Regions from separate parts of the Paenibacillus naphthalenovorans genome, predicted to be linked through region 1. Evidence: predicted binding sites of a transcription regulator. Region 1 holds the regulator's gene; the other holds the start of a gene.
What was found. Region 1 encodes LexA, which represses DNA repair genes until DNA is damaged. Its sites were predicted from a motif close to CGAACATATGTTCG; they were not measured.
Positions count from the first base shown of each region.

Region 2: IJ22_RS05835 (DNA polymerase IV) is a predicted target of LexA. The motif match lies at 3,420-3,433, and genes of this name have one in related genera.

Region 1 is NZ_CP013652.1:2,044,861-2,056,089, reverse strand. Features, by position in the region: gene IJ22_RS10250 (AAA family ATPase) at 216-1,193, shown strand; gene hflX (GTPase HflX) at 1,379-2,701, shown strand; gene IJ22_RS10240 (methionine gamma-lyase family protein) at 2,705-3,955, shown strand; gene IJ22_RS10235 (MerR family transcriptional regulator) at 4,162-4,575, shown strand; gene glnA (type I glutamate--ammonia ligase) at 4,666-6,003, shown strand; gene IJ22_RS10225 (SDR family oxidoreductase) at 6,220-7,119, shown strand; gene lexA (transcriptional repressor LexA) at 7,376-7,996, opposite strand; gene yneA (cell division suppressor protein YneA) at 8,140-8,505, shown strand; gene IJ22_RS10210 (DUF896 domain-containing protein) at 8,596-8,790, shown strand; gene IJ22_RS10205 (aldo/keto reductase) at 8,807-9,796, shown strand; gene IJ22_RS10200 (hypothetical protein) at 9,821-10,330, shown strand; gene IJ22_RS10195 (HAD family hydrolase) at 10,355-11,146, shown strand.
Region 2 is NZ_CP013652.1:1,213,290-1,219,479, forward strand. Features, by position in the region: gene IJ22_RS05820 (stage VI sporulation protein F) at 1-151, shown strand, start outside; gene IJ22_RS05825 (right-handed parallel beta-helix repeat-containing protein) at 264-1,601, shown strand; gene IJ22_RS05830 (YolD-like family protein) at 1,740-2,084, opposite strand; gene IJ22_RS05835 (DNA polymerase IV) at 2,081-3,367, opposite strand; gene IJ22_RS05840 (cyclase family protein) at 3,656-4,414, shown strand; gene gloA2 (SMU1112c/YaeR family gloxylase I-like metalloprotein) at 4,401-4,787, shown strand; partial or broken gene IJ22_RS27265 (transposase) at 5,008-5,961, opposite strand; gene IJ22_RS26250 (hypothetical protein) at 5,991-6,134, opposite strand.

The sequences.
Region 1 (11,229 bases):
TCAATCTCCAGCTCTTTTCGGTCCATCGTGATCGTCCCCGCCCATAAGTTCGTCAGTTCAATTTTATTATACAAAAGTCACGTGAGTAAACAGAAGGATGTGTCGATTATTGTCTCATCCCCTATTCAAAAATAGGAAGCCTTAGTACAAGCGCCAAAAGTTTAAAACATGATCTCAGCGGCTTGATGCATAAAATGAGTGAAGAGGTGAGAGCGATGGAGGAGGACACGCGTAAAATAACCAAAAGGGACCGTCAAATTAATGTTGTCTTCAACAACCAGGAACCGCCTGCAGCGCAGATGATCGAAATTAACGGGAAAACCATACCTGCGCATCTCGAAACATTTTCGGACATTTTTAAAGAGCTTGACGGCATGATTGGTCTTGAAGATGTTAAGGAACTGATTTTCCAAATATATGCGGTGCTTCAAATCAAGCAATTTCGAACGGAAGCCGGCCTGCATGCGGGGTCTCATGTGTACCACATGATTTTCAAAGGAAACCCGGGGACAGGCAAAACGACAGTGGCCCGAATCGTTGCCAAGCTGTTTAAATCGATGGGCGTCTTGTCCAAAGGGCATCTGATCGAGGTGGAGCGTGCAGACCTTGTTGGAGAGTACATAGGCCATACGGCGCTAAAAACCCGTGAAATGGTCAAAAAGGCGCTGGGCGGGATTCTGTTTATTGATGAGGCCTACAGCCTGGCGCGGGGCGGAGAGAAGGATTTTGGCAAGGAAAGCATTGACTGCCTCGTCAAGGCCATGGAGGATCACAAGAACGACTTTATCCTGATCCTGGCCGGGTACCCTGATGAGATCGATCATTTCCTGCAAACGAACCCCGGGCTGCCGTCACGATTTCCCATTCAAGTTGATTTTCCTGATTATCAAGTGGATCAGCTGATCAAGATATCGGAGAAAATGGCTTCCGAACGCGAATATGTGTTAATGCCCGAGACGATAAAAAAAATAAAAGAGCATCTTTATATTCAAAAGCTGACAGAGCTGCATTTCAGCAACGCGAGATATGTCAGAAATTTGATTGAGAAAGCCATACGGTATCAGGCGGTCCGGTTGTTAAGCAAAGCCCAGAAGCCGAACAAACAGGATTTAATGAATTTGCTCCCGCAGGATTTTAATCTCTATGAAGATCAGCTGACGAATCCGTTTAGAAAAAAACAAATCGGCTTATAACAATACGGTTAGGAGTCATCAAGAGGGTTTGTAACGCTTTCAGTCCGGAAAGAATCATTATAAATTCATCATTGAATTGTAATTCGGCGAAGGGACGTTTACAATGAACGTGAACGTTCCTTATTCCTGTTTCTTGCTTCAGTGCGAAGCAGTGGAGATTATAAAAAGGAGAAATATAAACATATATGAAAAAAACATCTTACGAAGTGATGCCGAACGCACAGGAAAAGGCCATCCTGGTCAGTCTCGTTACCGCTGAGCAAAAAATGCGGGAAGCCTATGATCCGGAATTTTCGCTTTCCGAGCTCGCCAGTCTGGCGGAGACGGCAAAGGTACAAGTGCTCGGCTCGCTTACGCAAAATAAGGAATATGCCGATTCCAAATGGTTTATCGGCAGGGGCAAGGCCGAGGAGCTCAAAGCCATGATCGAGGAAACCGGGGCGAATACCGCCATTTTCGATCAGGAGCTCTCGGGAGCTCAGGTGCGGAATCTGGAGCAATTTCTGGATGTCAAAATCATCGACCGGACACAGCTCATATTGGATATTTTCGCGCAGCGCGCAAAAACGCGGGAGGGGATTATTCAGGTGGAGCTGGCCCAGCTGACCTATCTGCTGCCGCGGCTGTACGGTCAGGGCAAAAATCTGTCCCGGCTCGGTGGAGGTATCGGAACGCGCGGTCCCGGGGAAACGAAGCTCGAGACAGACCGCCGTCATATCCGCAACCGGATCAGCGAGCTGAAACGGCAGCTGCAGGAGGTTGTCCGGCATCGGAGTCTGCACCGGGAAAGACGCAAGAAGTCCGGTGTGTATCAAGCCGCGCTGGTAGGCTATACGAACGCGGGTAAATCGACATTATTGAGGCAGCTGACCCATGCGGATGTATATGTCGAGAACCAGCTGTTTGCCACGCTTGATCCGACGTCGCGTTCGCTGAAGCTGCCAAACGGATTGGAGATCGTGGTTACGGATACGGTAGGCTTCATTCAGAACCTGCCGCATGATTTGGTAGCTGCTTTTCGGGCCACATTGGAAGAAGTCTGCGAAGCCGATTTGATTTTGCATATTGTGGACAGCTCTTCCAAGATGATGGCAGCCCAGATGCAGGTGGTCGACCAAGTGCTTGAAGAACTGGGCGCCCACGGGAAAGATCGGATAACGGTATTCAACAAAATCGATCTTTGCCCGCCGGAGCAGGCCGATATGCTGACGACGGAAGGGGAATTCCTGAAAATATCCGCTTTTCGGGAGGAAGATTTACTTCGGCTCAAAGAGCGGATTGAAGTCCGTATGACGGGCGGCAGCCGTTCCTTCCGGATTCCGGCGGACAAAGGGGATATGATCTCGCTGGTCTACCGCATTGGCGAGGTGCTTGAGAATGAGGTTGACGGCAGCGATATGCTGTTTAAGGTAAGAGTAAATCACAAGGCATTCGATAAAATCGGTTATATGCTGGCTGCCTACGATGCAGTCCGGCCTGCTGAGGGAGAACAAGGGAGAGACGTCTAGGGTATGTTTACGGATCGAGTGCTCCGTTTGATGGAGCAAGCTGAGCAAAAAATCGAGGAGAAGCTGAAAGATATTGACCGTGTGGTCGACCGGAATCAATGGAAGGTCATTCGCGCTTTTCAAAAGCACAAAGTGAGCGATTATCATTTTGCCGCTTCTACGGGCTATGGGTATAACGACCGCGGCCGTGAAGTGCTGGATCTCGTATATGCCGATGTGTTCGGGGCGGAAGCGGCCCTGGTCCGTCCCCATTTCGTATCGGGAACCCATACGATCGGCACGGCGTTGTTCGGCGTGCTCCGGCCGGGTGACGAGCTGCTCATGATCACCGGAAGACCTTATGATACGCTGCATAAGGTCATTGGGAAACCGGGTGACGGAAACGGATCTTTGCAGGATTGGGGAATTTCGTATGGCGAGGTGGGATTGCTCGAGGACGGATCGCCCGATTATGCCGAAATTGCCCGCCGGATCGGCCCGAGCACCAAGGTGGTCGGAATCCAGCGGTCGCGCGGCTATGCCTGGCGGCCGTCTTTCACCGTTTCCCGGATTGCCGAGATGGTTCGTTTTGTCAAGGAAATCCGTCCCGATATCATCGTCTTTGTCGATAACTGCTACGGTGAGTTCACAGAGCTGACCGAGCCGACCGAGGTCGGTGCCGATCTGATAGCGGGCTCGCTGATTAAAAATCCGGGAGGAGCCTTGGCGGAGACCGGGGGATATATCGCGGGCAAAGCCAAGTATGTAGAGCTGGCTTCGTATCGATTAACGGCTCCGGGGATCGGCGGGGAAGTCGGGGCTATGCTCGGTACGACAAGATCCATCTATCAAGGCTTGTTTCTGGCTCCTCATCTGGTTGGACAAGCCGTGAAAGGCTCGGTGTTCGCCGCCGCGGTGTTCGAGCAGCTCGGATTTACGACAAGCCCGCATTGGAGCGACCCTCGCACCGATCTTATCCAAGCGATTCAATTTACGGGCGCCGAGCATTTAATCGCTTTTGTACAAGGGATTCAGCAAGCCGCCGCGGTTGACGCTCACGTCGTGCCGGAACCATGGGACATGCCCGGCTACGAGCATCCCGTCATTATGGCTGCAGGCACCTTTATCCAGGGCGGAAGCCTGGAGCTGTCTGCCGACGCTCCGATCAGGGAGCCCTATATCGCTTATATGCAGGGAGGATTAACCTACTCCCATTGCAAGATGGGTGTGCTGACGGCCATTCAAAACATGATCGACCGGGGACTGCTCGCTTAATTCCCGCAGCTCGGCCAGCTATTTCACTTGCCAAAGCCGCGGACAAGCTCTGACGGCTGCTGCTCAGGAGCAGGACTTATTGCTATAGGAAGTTAGCCGCTGTAATCAAAAATAACATATGGCATAAACCTAACACAGCTTGACATATGTTTTCCGGTAAGGTTACAATAGAGGTAAGGTTCCAGAGTAGCTTAGGAGTGATGGTCATGACTGATGAAATCCGCAGAAATATGGCGCTCTTTCCGATTGGCATCGTAATGAAGCTGACCGATTTGACCGCCAGACAAATCCGGTACTACGAGCAGCATGAGCTCGTCATCCCGGCCCGGACCGGAGGAAACCAAAGGTTGTATTCGTTTAATGATGTAGAACGTCTCCTCGAGATCAAGGATTTGATCGAGAAAGGCGTTAACATCGCCGGGATCAAGCAGGTGCTGCTGCCGGTTGATAAGGATTCCGAGGATGCTACCATACTCAATGAGCAGACGGAAGTCAAGCGTAGAGAGCTGAGCGACACGCAGCTTCACCGGATACTGAAACAACAGCTCTTGGGTGGAGGCCGGCGTCCTAATCAAGTGTCCTTGATCCAGGGAGAATTATCCCGTTTTTTCAGAAAGTAGGCTTTGACCGGAGCATGTCCGGTACCGTTTTCAAGCGTACCGGGCATGCTCCGTTAATTTTGCCACTTAGTTTAAGGAGGAGATTTCACAGTGACAGATAAGAATTTCACCAAAGAAGATATTCTGCGCATCGCCAAGGAACAAAACGTAAGGTTCATTCGACTTCAGTTCACAGATTTGCTTGGAACCATCAAAAATGTGGAAATTCCTGTAAGTCAACTGGAGAAAGCCCTCGATAACAAAATGATGTTCGACGGTTCCTCGATTGAAGGTTATGTGCGCATTGAAGAATCGGATATGTACTTATACCCCGATCTGAATACTTGGGTCGTGTTCCCTTGGGTAACGGAAGACCGTGTTGCCCGCTTAATATGCGACGTGTATTTGCCGGATGGCCGTCCGTTCCCGGGCGACCCGCGCGGTATTCTGAAATCCGTATTGAGAGAAGCCGAAGAAATGGGCTTCACCGCAATGAACGTCGGGCCTGAGCCTGAGTTTTTCTTGTTCAAAACCGACGAGAAGGGCAATCCGACGACAGAATTAAACGACCAGGGCGGCTACTTTGACTTGGCACCAACCGACCTTGGCGAGAACTGCCGTCGTGAAATTGTACTTACGCTGGAAGAAATGGGATTCGAAATCGAAGCATCTCACCACGAAGTGGCTCCGGGTCAGCATGAGATCGATTTTAAATATGCGGACGCGATTAAAGCCGCGGATCAAATTCAGACCTTCAAGCTGGTCGTCAAAACCATTGCCAGACAGCACGGTCTGCACGCCACGTTTATGCCGAAGCCTTTGGTCGGAGTGAACGGGTCCGGAATGCATTGCCATCAATCATTGTTCAACGGCAAAGAGAATGTGTTCTATGATGAGAGCGATAAGCTGGGCTTAAGCGAGACAGCCAGACAATACATGGCCGGCATACTGCGGCATGCCCGCGCTTTTGCCGCAATAACCAATCCGACGGTCAACTCCTACAAGCGGCTTGTACCAGGTTATGAGGCGCCTTGTTATGTGGCTTGGTCTGCAAGCAACCGCAGCCCGATGATTCGTATTCCTGCATCCCGCGGCGTCAGCACACGCGTGGAAGTGCGGAATCCGGATCCGGCGGCGAATCCTTACCTGGCTCTGGCGGTCATGCTGAAGGCCGGTCTCGATGGCATCCGGAACAAAATGCAACTGCCGCCTCCAACGGACCGCAACATTTATGTGATGAGTGAAGAAGAGCGGGAAGAGCAAGGCATTCCAAGTCTTCCGCTTGATTTGAAGCAGGCGTTGGACGAGCTGCTCCGCGACGATGTCATTTGCGACGCGCTCGGCGATCACGCACTTGCACACTTCATAGAGCTGAAAGAGATCGAGTGGGACATTTACCGCACTCAGGTTCATCAATGGGAGCGGGATCAATATTTGACGCTGTATTAATCGGGGAATCCCTTGGCGCTTTAAGCGTTAAGGGATTTTTCTTTTTGTGGGCATTATTTGTTGTTTTGGCTGACCTCTGTAAGTAGAATGAGGCTCCATAGGCGCGGCCATCGCTTTTTCCCTTAGCGGAGTGGACGCAAGTTCCAGCCAGGCTGCACAGTTACGATCCTGCTGGAATACAATAGGCCATCTGAATAAGAAGTTCAGGAGGTCAATATGATACCCGTTTATCCCTATTATGGAAAAGAAACGAAATGTATCGAGGAGCCGGTTGCATTCCCGCCTCAACATCAGCCCGTGCAGCCCGGACTGGAGTACAAAATGACGCCCCGTCCGATTTTTGAAAACCCGCACTACGTCGGCAGCGGCAAGCTGCGCGGCAAGGTTGCAATCGTTACCGGCGGTGACAGCGGCATCGGTCGGGCGGTCGCCGTCGCCTTTGCCAAGGAAGGAGCCGATATAGCCATCCCGTATTTATATGAGCATCGGGACGCATACGAAACAAAACAGCGCATCGAGCAGCTCGGCAGAGCATGCTTGCTCATACCCGGCGACCTGAGGATGGAAACGGTGTGCCGGGAAGCGGTATATCAAACGCTCCGCACCTTTGGAAAAATCGATATCTTGATTTTGAATCAGGCCGTTCAGTTTCCGCAGGAAAGCGTGTCCGACATTTCCGCCGAACAGCTGCACAATACGTACAGCACGAACATTTACCCGATGTTCTATATGACGAAAGCCGCGCTTCCCTATCTGAAGCCGGGAAGCGCGATTGTGAATACGGCCTCGATCACCGCATATAGAGGTGCACCCGAGCTGATCGATTATTCTTCCACAAAAGGAGCCGTCGTCTCGTTCACGCGTTCGCTGGCTCTATCCTTGGTGAAACGGGGAATTCGGGTCAATGCCGTCGCTCCGGGGCCAATCTGGACTCCGCTGATCGTCTCCAGCTATTCGGCGTATGAAGTATCGCGCTTCGGCCTGGATACTCCGATGAAGCGTGCAGGGCAGCCGTTCGAGCTGGCTCCGGCTTACGTGTTTCTGGCATCAGATGATTCCAGCTATGTGACCGGTGAGGTTGTCCATGTCAACGGTGGAGCTATGGTGACGACGTAGATTTTTGGTTTTTCTAATTGAGGATCATATATAAACAAGCCTAAACAAGCCGCTTATCCGCATAACGCCGGAACAGGCTTATTTTACGCAGATCATATGCTTGCAAACGCTCAACAAGATTTCCTGCGGTGCACTGGGCTCATAAAAAGTGGATTTCAGCGGTAAAATCCTTCTTCGCTTTCCAAAGACTCGCCATAAATGCGTTGATATAAAAAATCCCTTTCAACCGGCGGAATCGGCGGTGAAAGGGAAAAAATTATTGAATATTTCTGAATACACCAATGACTTTGCCCAAGATCGTGACGTTCTTGAGTCTCAGCGGCTCCATCGTCGGGTTCTCAGGCTGCAGTCGAATATGATCCTTTTCCTTATAAAAGGTTTTCACTGTCGCTTCATCGTCTTCGGTCATGGCAACGACAATATCTCCGTTATTGGCGGTTTGCTGCTGGCGTACGATAACATAATCCCCGTTATGAATACCGGCCTCGATCATACTTTCTCCGATTACGCTTAGCATAAAGACGTTATCATTTTTTACATAATGGCTGGGCAGCGGGAAGTAATCCTCGATGTTCTCCGTCGCGGTAATAGGTACGCCGGCGGTAACGCGCCCGATCAAAGGCACTCTGGCAACCGATACGGAGAATGCGCCGTCCGCCGAGCTTCCGTCCAATATTTCAATAGCTCTCGGCTTCGTCGGGTCTCTGCGAATCATTCCTTTCTTTTCCAAACGTTCCAAGTGCCCGTGAACTGTGGAACTGGATGCCAGTCCCACAGCCTCTCCGATCTCTCTTACTGAAGGGGGATAGCCTTTTTCTCTGACCTCATTCTTGATAAAGTCTAGAATCGCCTGCTGCCGATTGGAAATTTTGCTCAAGATCATCACTCCATTTTTGGTAATCATTACTTAGAAGTATAACATAGAACCGGAGTTCGTACAAACATAAGTTCGAATAAATGGTTGACACAAACAAATGTTCCTGATAGATTAAAAACAGAACAAATGTTTGGAGGTCGATCATGATGATTCAAAATTCTCGGCTTATACATAACTATCATTCCCGCCAGGTAATGCTAACCAAGCATAATGATAATAATAAGGGAACATATGTTCACGCTGCCGTTTTGGGTGCCTTGCTTTTTTGTGCAGTGTTCTTTATCTCTACGATGTTCAGCTTCTTTTTTGACCAAGATGTTCATGCGGCATCCTCGCAGCCTCAGATATATTCTTACGTGGAGGTTGAATCGGGGGACACGCTTTGGAGCATTGCCTCTCAATATGCGGACCAAGGACAGGATATAAGGGAATATATACATCAGATCAAAGGGATCAACCATCTTAAGAATTCCCATTTGCAAGTAGGACAAAAATTGTTGCTTCCCTAATCGCTGCGCATGTGCCGTATTGCTTCTCTTGACAATCAGATTCGGTAATGTCAAAGTATAATTTGAAATGACATTACCGGGAGGATCGGCATGAGTGAATCGAATCATGATGCATTGGTGCGGCGAATTAACGAATTGGCCCGCAAAGCGAAATCGGAAGGGCTAACCGATGCCGAACTGGATGAACGCAATGGATTAAGAAGGAAGTATATCGATTCTTTTAAAACCTCCTTGCGTGGTCAACTGGATAACATCAAGTTTGTTGATCAGGAAGAGAAGAAGTAAGAAGGGGGGTTAAGGGATGAATTATCGTGTTTTGGGCAAAAGCGGAATTGCCGTTTCCGAGCTTTGTTTAGGAACAATGACATTCGGAAATACGACAAACGAACAAGACTCGATTGAAATGGTTCATCGTTTTTTGGATCGCGGAGGAAACTTTATTGATACGGCGGATGTGTATGTCTCCGGTGTTTCCGAAGAGATCGTGGGAAAAGCGATTCGGGAGCGTCGTTCCGATGTGATCTTGGCGACCAAGGTACGCTTTCCTACAGGTAATAATGTCAATCACGTCGGTTTATCCCGAAAACATATTCTCGACGGTGTGGAAGCCAGTCTTCGTCGATTAGGCACTGATTATATCGATTTATATCAAATGCATGTATGGGATCAAATTACGCCCATAGAAGAAACATTGAGAACTTTGGATGATCTGGTTACTTCAGGCAAAGTACGGTATATCGGCTGCTCCAACTTTTTGGCCTATCAGCTGATGAAATCATTAAGCATCAGTGACTTTAATCGTTATGCCCGTTTTATCTCCATTCAACCGCAGTACAGTTTAGTATGCCGTACAATGGATCGTGAGGTTTTGCCTCTTTGTTTGGAGGAAAACGTTGGTGTGATCCCTTGGGCTCCTCTTGGCGGCGGCTTCTTGACAGGAAGATATGTTCGTGGACAGGAACCGACGGAAGGGCGTTTGGCGTCTAAAACGGGAGAAAGCCGTTGGGAAATTCGCAATACGGAGAAAAACTTCCGCATTCTGGATGAATTGATTTCGGTTGCCCATGAGACGGACAAGACCCCGGCTCAGGTGGCATTGAACTGGTTGATTCATAAACCGGGCATCACTTCTCCTATTTTTGGCGCGCGGACATTGGAACAATTCGAGGAAAACATGGGAGCGGTGGATTGGAAGCTGGACGACTCCTTGTGGCAGCGTCTGGATGATGTAAGCGCTCTGGAATACGAATATCCAACCCGATTTATTGATAAATTTTCGCGCAAGGTGTAAATGACGATATAAGGGGCACTCATCATGTCACGTAAGTGGGAACGTATGGTTCGTAAAAATACGAAAATTTCTAATATGCAGCGGAGGAAGAGCGGAAAAGGTGAGATATCGGGAGTAAATGCCGACGGTTCGGTCATATTCAAAGGCCGGAGCTGGTTTTTGCCGATGCTGCTCGTGGCTACCGGTGTTTTTTGCTTTATCGTGTTTCGGAATCAACCCGGGCAAGAACAGCTGTATTGGATTACAGGAGCAAGCTATATATTTCTGGCGTTACTGATTTATTGGATTCGTCGCCCTTTTTTGAAAATCGATAAAAAAACCTTATCTTCCCGCCGATTTGGTGGGGACCGTTTTTATGACGCGGACCAAATCAAGGATATTACCATAAGCAAAGACGCGATAGTCATTAACTTTAAGGCAAAAGGAAAACGGTGGGTTTTCACCAAGATCTATCATATGTTTCCGATCGATTCCGCCAGAATCAAGCTTCAGGAGTATGCTGAAAAATACAACGTGACGTTAATACAAGATTAACATCTGGAAAGAGGAACACTTTTTATGGCGATCAAAGCAGTACTTTTTGATTTGGATGATACGCTGCTGTGGGACGACCGCAGTGTGAAAGAAGCTTTTCAAGCAACCTGTGCTGAAGCGGCTAAACATTATCAAGTGGATCCGGATCAGTTGGAGGAAGCCGTACGACGTGAAGCCCGCGCTTTATATGAATCGTACGAGACGTTCCCGTTCACAAAAATGATCGGAATTAACCCGTTTGAAGGACTCTGGGCGCATTTTACCCAAGGGAAACAAGAAGAATTTCGCAAGCTTCAAGCGCTGGCTCCCCAATACCGTACCGAGTCTTGGACACGCGGGTTGAAAGCGGTAGGCATTGAAGACAAGGAGCTTGGCTATAAACTTGGAGAGCTGTTTCCCGTAGAACGAAGAAATCGCCCTATCGTCTATGAGGAAACATTCGAGGTGCTGGAGCAGCTGAAGGGCCGGTACCAGCTGCTCCTTTTGACGAACGGTTCGCCCGATTTGCAACAGGAAAAGCTGGCAGGCGTTCCTGAGCTTGCTCCGTATTTTGATCATATCGTCATCTCCGGAGATTTCGGTCAAGGGAAGCCGGCGGCTGCGATCTTTGAACACGCAATGGGTTTGTTAGGGATTCAAGCGGATGAAGGTGTGATGATCGGGGATAAGCTGACGACGGATATTCTCGGCTCCAATACCGTCGGTATGCGCAATATGTGGATCAACCGCCACGGCCTAAAGCGTACGGATGACATCGTACCGTCGCACGAAATCAAAAGCTTGCGTGAGATTCAATCGGTCATCGATTCGTTGTAAATTGGTCCTAATACTTTATCATATTGTCGGTAAAAGAAAACCCCTCTGTTAGGGGAGGCCACTGAAAAAGTCCCTTTGGATTA
Region 2 (6,190 bases), 830 kb from region 1:
GGTGCGCCGCTTTGTCGCGACGTTGACCAAGGTGCTCGGCGAGAAGGTAACGGAGCAGCAGACGGAGCATCTGGTCAATTTTGTGATCTCCCAAAAAATCGATCCGAATAATACGTTTCACTTGATTAAGCTGTGGAGCATGTTCCGCTGAAGCGGAACGTGTTTTTTTTTGCAGGGTTCAAGTGAAGGATGCATTGTCAAGCGGCGCAGCAAAAGTTATAATTTTGAATAGATTGCTAGTTTTTGTCATAGGGGGAGAGAGAATGTCACACTCGGAAAAGCCGGAGCAAGGCAGTAGAGGGTTGACGCGCCGTCAGCTGTTGGCCACGGTCGGTTCGGCCACGGCGATGATGCTGGCATCAGGAGCAGGTACGGGCTGGGGTACGGCGTCGGCTGCTGCACTGCCTGGCGCTGTCCAGCAGGAGTCGCCGATTTGGCATAATGTGAAGGATTACGGGGCAGGCAATCTCGGACGAACCAATGTGGACGATGCACCCGCCATCCAATCCGCCATGAATGCGGCTGTGAGGACAGGGGGCATCGTTTATTTTCCTCCGGGTACCTATTATTTGAATTCGAGCCTTGTGCTTTACTCTAATGTTAAGCTGCTTGGAGCATCCAGCCAGAGGTCGGTGCTCAAGTCGCTTCAGTCTCATTTGATCCTGATGGTTGGCAACGGTGTGAAGCATGCCGAAGTGGAAAGTCTTGGATTCGAGGGGACCGGAAATCTGTATCAGGAAGTATTCGCAGATCCGGAACGGGCGGTTCACCTCAAGGATTGCGAGCATGTTCGGATACGGGATTGCTCGTTCTCCAAGATTACAAACGGCATACGGATCACGGATTGCCGGCATGTTGCAGTGAGCGGCTGCTTGTTCAATTCCTTGCTTTCAGCGGGTAATGATAATGAGGGATACGGTATCGTGGCCGAATCCGGAGAAGGGCTTCGGATTACGGATAACCGGTTTGTGCAGCTGCCCAGACCCTGCATCTATTTGTCGGCAGGATGCTCCTATTCGACCGTATCCGGCAATACGGCGGAGAAATGCAAAGACGCCTTTGTGGTCGTGTCCTCGAAGATCAAGCCCTGCTCGCATAACCGGATTGAAGGAAACACGGCTTCCGGCGCCGGATTGGCCAAGGACGAGACGAGCTGTTCTCGCGGCATCCTGCTGCGCAGCTACAGCACGGACAATCTGATTCAGCACAATGTCATTTCCCGGGCGGCGTTTACGGGCATTATGCTTGAAGGAGAAGGAACGGCGGAGCTGGAGCGTCCGGCGGGCAATCTCATTTCCGGCAATAAGGTCGACGGCGCGCCGGAAGGCATTGCCCTGCTGAACAGCGATGGCAATGCCGTGACAGGCAACGACGTCCGGCGTGTGAAAACCGGCATCCTGCTGAATACCAAGGGCGAAGGGAGCGGGGCCCGGTGCCGCAGCAACCTGGTATCAGGCAATACGCTGTTTAGCTGCTCCTCGGCAGCCATCCGGCTCGGCAGCGCCCGCTGTGAAAGCAACACGGTATACGGCAATTCCGGTACAGGGAATGGCGAAGCCCTTGCGGATCAAGGGACGGATACGGCAAAAAGCGGCTTCTGACGGATACCGTCCGATGCCGGATTAGTGCAGTGATGCCGGCTGTTATATGCCTTCCCGCGCCCGGATCCCCTTCTTTTATGGAAGCGCAAGAAAATATGAAGCGAGGGAATTTCTCCTGCTGCGTAAGAGAGAGTCTGCTCACAGCAGTTCGGCGCCGATCAAGTCGGCTAGCCTTACCCATGTGGAGCCTTCACTGCAGCGTACCTTGATCCGCTGCAGATGCAGATCGGCCTGCAGAATCGTACAGTCGATCGACTTGCGCTCCCCGTTATCATACAGTGTAAGGCGCAGCGCCGCGTCTTCATGGAGCGCGATGCCGAGCGTCTGTCCAAGCTCCTCCAAGCGCTGCTCGTCGAGCGTCGGCTTCTCTTGTCTGCCGAGCTCGCGGCGGTGCCGGAGCAATTGCTCCTTATGCTCGGGCAGCATCATGCGTGAGGACTCCCATAGGATGTTTTTGCCGGGTGTCAATTTGTTGTCTTTCATTTATAATGTCCTCCGATTTTCAATGATCTCTCCACGGCTTGGCCGGCCGCAGTCAGCGAAGAAGCCCGTACAATGGCCGAGCTCCCGTACCGATCCTTTATCAAGTCAGTTGCTTTCTCTAAAGACCTGATTTTTTCTTGATCCTCGAATAAAGTAAGCTGATAATTTTGATCATTCGTCAACTGGCTTAAGGTGACGCCGAGGCGGCGTACTGGCATATGGTCCCAAAAGCGATAAAAAAGCTTCTTCACGGCTTTGAATACCGTATTCGTATGATTCGTAGGGTCCGGCATCTTCATCTGGCGGGAAAATCCGGTCGGTGCTTCGTAGGGGCTGCACATGCAGCTCACCGTCACTACGGAACCCATATATCCTTTACGCCGGCAGTCGCGGCAGACCTCCTCCGTGAGCTCGAGAAGGATCGTGTCCACCTCGGTCGTTTTCGTGTAGTCTCTGGGTAAAGTCATCATGTGTCCGATGGACTTGGGCGGAGTATCAAAGGTTTTGGGAGTAACCACACTTTCATCCAGGCCGTTCGCCGTCCGCCACATCACCTCGGCATGGATATCCGACTGCTTGCCGAAATAGGCACGGAATCGAGCTTTGAGGCGCGGAAGCGGCGTTCTCGCGATATCGCCTATGGTATGCATGCCAAAGCGGGTAAAATGAGCCGTCATACGGGAGCCGACTCCGAACATCTTATTTACGGGCTGAGGCCACAGTAAATCTTCCACTTGTGAAGCGGGTAGGGTAAACACGCCGCTCTCATTCTTTTTGGCCCATATATCGGTTGCGATTTTAGCCAGTATTTTGTTGGAACTGATTCCGATCCTCACCCATACCCCGGTTTGCCTCAGGACCTTCTGTTGAATCGACCGGGCAATCGTTACAGGATCCCCGAAAATGGACAAGCTTGCCGAAACGTCCAGAAATTGCTCGTCGATGCTGAATACTTCAACAAGATCGGTATACTCTTCATAGATTTGTGTAATCATCAGCGAAACATCGATATAATGCTGCATGCGGGGACGTACCACAACCAGATCCGGGCACTTGTTCAATGCTTCGCCAAGCCGTTCGGCGGTGGTTACTCCATAGCTTTTGGCTATAGGACAAGCGGCCAGAATGATTCCGGACCGGCGTGCGGGATCTCCCGCCACAGCAACGGGTTTATTTTTGTATTCCGGGTGATCCGCTTTTTCTACGCTGGCATAAAACGACTGACAGTCCGCCAGCATGATGGTGCGCGCGCTCTTGTTAGAAGTTGAAACGGAAGTCAGCATATGATGTTCACCCTCACTTACAGAACGTATGTTCTTAACATACACAGGATAGCGAACAAATATTCGTATTTCAATAGGAGAGCCTCAGGTAATTTTTTCCGAGACCCGATATTGGGGGGAGAAGGCTGGACATAAGCGGCGCCTATGGAAGATAATGGTTATAAGAGATAAACGTCCCGGATAGGCTTGGGCGTTCGTTTGTTTCCGTTTATGAACTTCTGCGTGCCGTTATTTGGCCTGAGGGTCTATGGTTGGATGGGTCATAACCTGTGAGGAGGATGAGAAACGATGAGCAGTGTTCGAAATCTGCTTCATGCCGTTGAGAGCATGGAAATGATCGATTTAACCCATGTGCTGGAGGAGGATATGCCGGTTTATCCGACGCACTCGCGCTATTTTCATACCAAGTGGGATTCGTTCGAGACAGGAAGTCCGGCGCTTGTGTGCCAACTGCTCATCAATGAACATTGCGGTACGCATGTAGATGCTACGGGACACTTCTTGAAGGAAGGGGAGCCTGCACACCGGTATATGGCGGAAACACCCCTGGAGCATTGTATGGGAAGGGCGTTGACCCTCGATTTCTCCAGCTATGAAGCTTCGGATCTGGTGTCCAGGCAAGAGGTGCTCTCGTGGGAAAGGGAACATTTTTCCATTGAAGAAGGGGATATCGTATTATTCCGGTTTGGCTGGGACCGGTATTGGACGCCGCGATCCGCCGGCCGAACCTACACGGCCAGTTGGCCCGGTCTGAGCGAGGAAGCTGCCGCCTATCTGGCATCCAAAAAAATAAAGGCTGTGGGATGCGATACGCTGGCCGTTGACAGTTCGCATTCAGACGGCTATCCGGCACATTATCAGCTTCTCGGGAATGGCATTACCATTTTTGAAAACCTGAAAGGATTGGAGCGGATTGCCGGAGAATCCTTCTTTATCGGTTTTCCGCTCAAGATTAAAGGCGGTTCCGGCTCACCGGTTCGGGCGGTTGCTTGGATCCCGAAGAATGAGGCCAGGAGGTTATCTGTTCATCATGCTGAACATCAATAAAATACATCACGCCGCTATCATTTGCTCCGACTATGCGAAATCCAAAGCTTTTTACACGGAGGTGCTCGGTCTTCCGGTAATCCGCGAAACGTACCGGGCGGAACGAAATTCCTATAAGCTGGACCTGCTGGTAGGGAAGGATCATCAGATCGAACTGTTCTCCTTTCCGGGCGCTCCGCCAAGACCCAGCTACCCGGAAGCGCAGGGGTTGAGGCATCTGGCTTTTGAGGTGGACGATATCGAAGAGGCGGTCCAAAAGCTGCAAAATCAAGGCGTTGCAGTCGAGCCCGTCCGCATCGACGAAACAACGGGAAAGCGGTTCACTTTCTTTTCCGACCCCGATGCGCTTCCGCTCGAGCTGTATGAGAAATAACGAACGCTTGCTTGATCATGACGCACTCGCGCAAAGCCTCGAAGCGCAAAAAGGGGCCGTCCCATAAGTAGTTTTTAACTACGCAGGGACGGCCCTGTTTTCTTAACTTCTCGTTTCCATACAGAAAAAAAGGTCGAGTAAAGGGCTATACTTGCACTCTTACTCGACCTTTTTGGTTCATCGTCGCCCACTTTAATAAATTATGGGCAAGGGAAAGCCACCCGACCTCCAGTTGCCATTTCTTCGATTTCTCTTTGTGGTAGGTGCTGTATTTGACAATGGCCTGAACTTCTTCTTGCTCCAAATAGGCGTAGTTTTCTTCTCCGCCATACCCTGCATCGGCAATGACTGTATCCGGCAGTTTGCCTAGAGCCGCTTTCACTTTCTCCAGATGCGGTTTCAAGCAGCGTGTATCCGTTGGACGCTGATGCAGACTGTAACCGACAATAAATTGGTTTTCCGTTCCGATCAGTACGTTGTATCCGGGCTTCAATTACCCATTTCGCATGTGATCCTCCTTCATTCGCATGAACGTTGCGTCCAGATCGGTTTTGCTGCAGCTGTTCCGTTATCCCAAGATCGCTTGATTCTGTTCATACTTCTGCAGTCGGGGCAGCAAGTCCTTCCGCAGAACCCGTACCGCTTTTTTCAATGGCTTGTCTTTGGGTTTGTTTTGCAATTGCTCCTCCAACTGCTGAACCGCCTTCTCCAGCTTTTCGCTTGTGAGGCTGGCGGCTTCGCCGAGCTCTGGCAGATCCCGGCCTTGCTCTTCCTGTTCTTCCTGTTGCCCTGCCGCTTCGATGCTCGCAAACAGTGTCTTCACTTTTTCCTGCAGCTTGGCCTTGTGCTTTACCACTGCCTTTCCCCATACAAACGTATACTTGTTGGCATTGGCTTCGATCTTGGTTCCGTCAACGAAATAGTGCTCCAGCTTGACGTACTTTTCCTCGACAAGAAAACCTAAAATGGCTGTAAAAACCGTTTCGAGGACATCTTTCATCCGCTCGGAGCGGAAGCGGTTAATGGTGTGGAAATCCGGCCGCTGTCTGGCCGCAAGCCACATGAACATGATAATTTCGCGGACGGCTTTGGCGATCTGACGTGAGAAATAGATCCGCTGGGTGTAGGCGCACACCTTTTGTTTTACAAAAATGAAAAAGGGGTACCCCGTCACCTCGGTGACTTATGGGACACCCCCTTGCACTATTTGTTTTGTTTTTTCAAATTTTCCATTTGTTTGAACAGCACTTCCAATTCTTTCTGCAGCACTTCCATATCCTTAAACATTTGGATCATGTCTTTATCTTCCGTAAGCACCTTGATAGCATGCTCAACCATCTTGTTCATCGCGATCCGTCCTTTCGGTATTTGCAATCAGTGTACGGCTGAAAGGAAGAATTCGT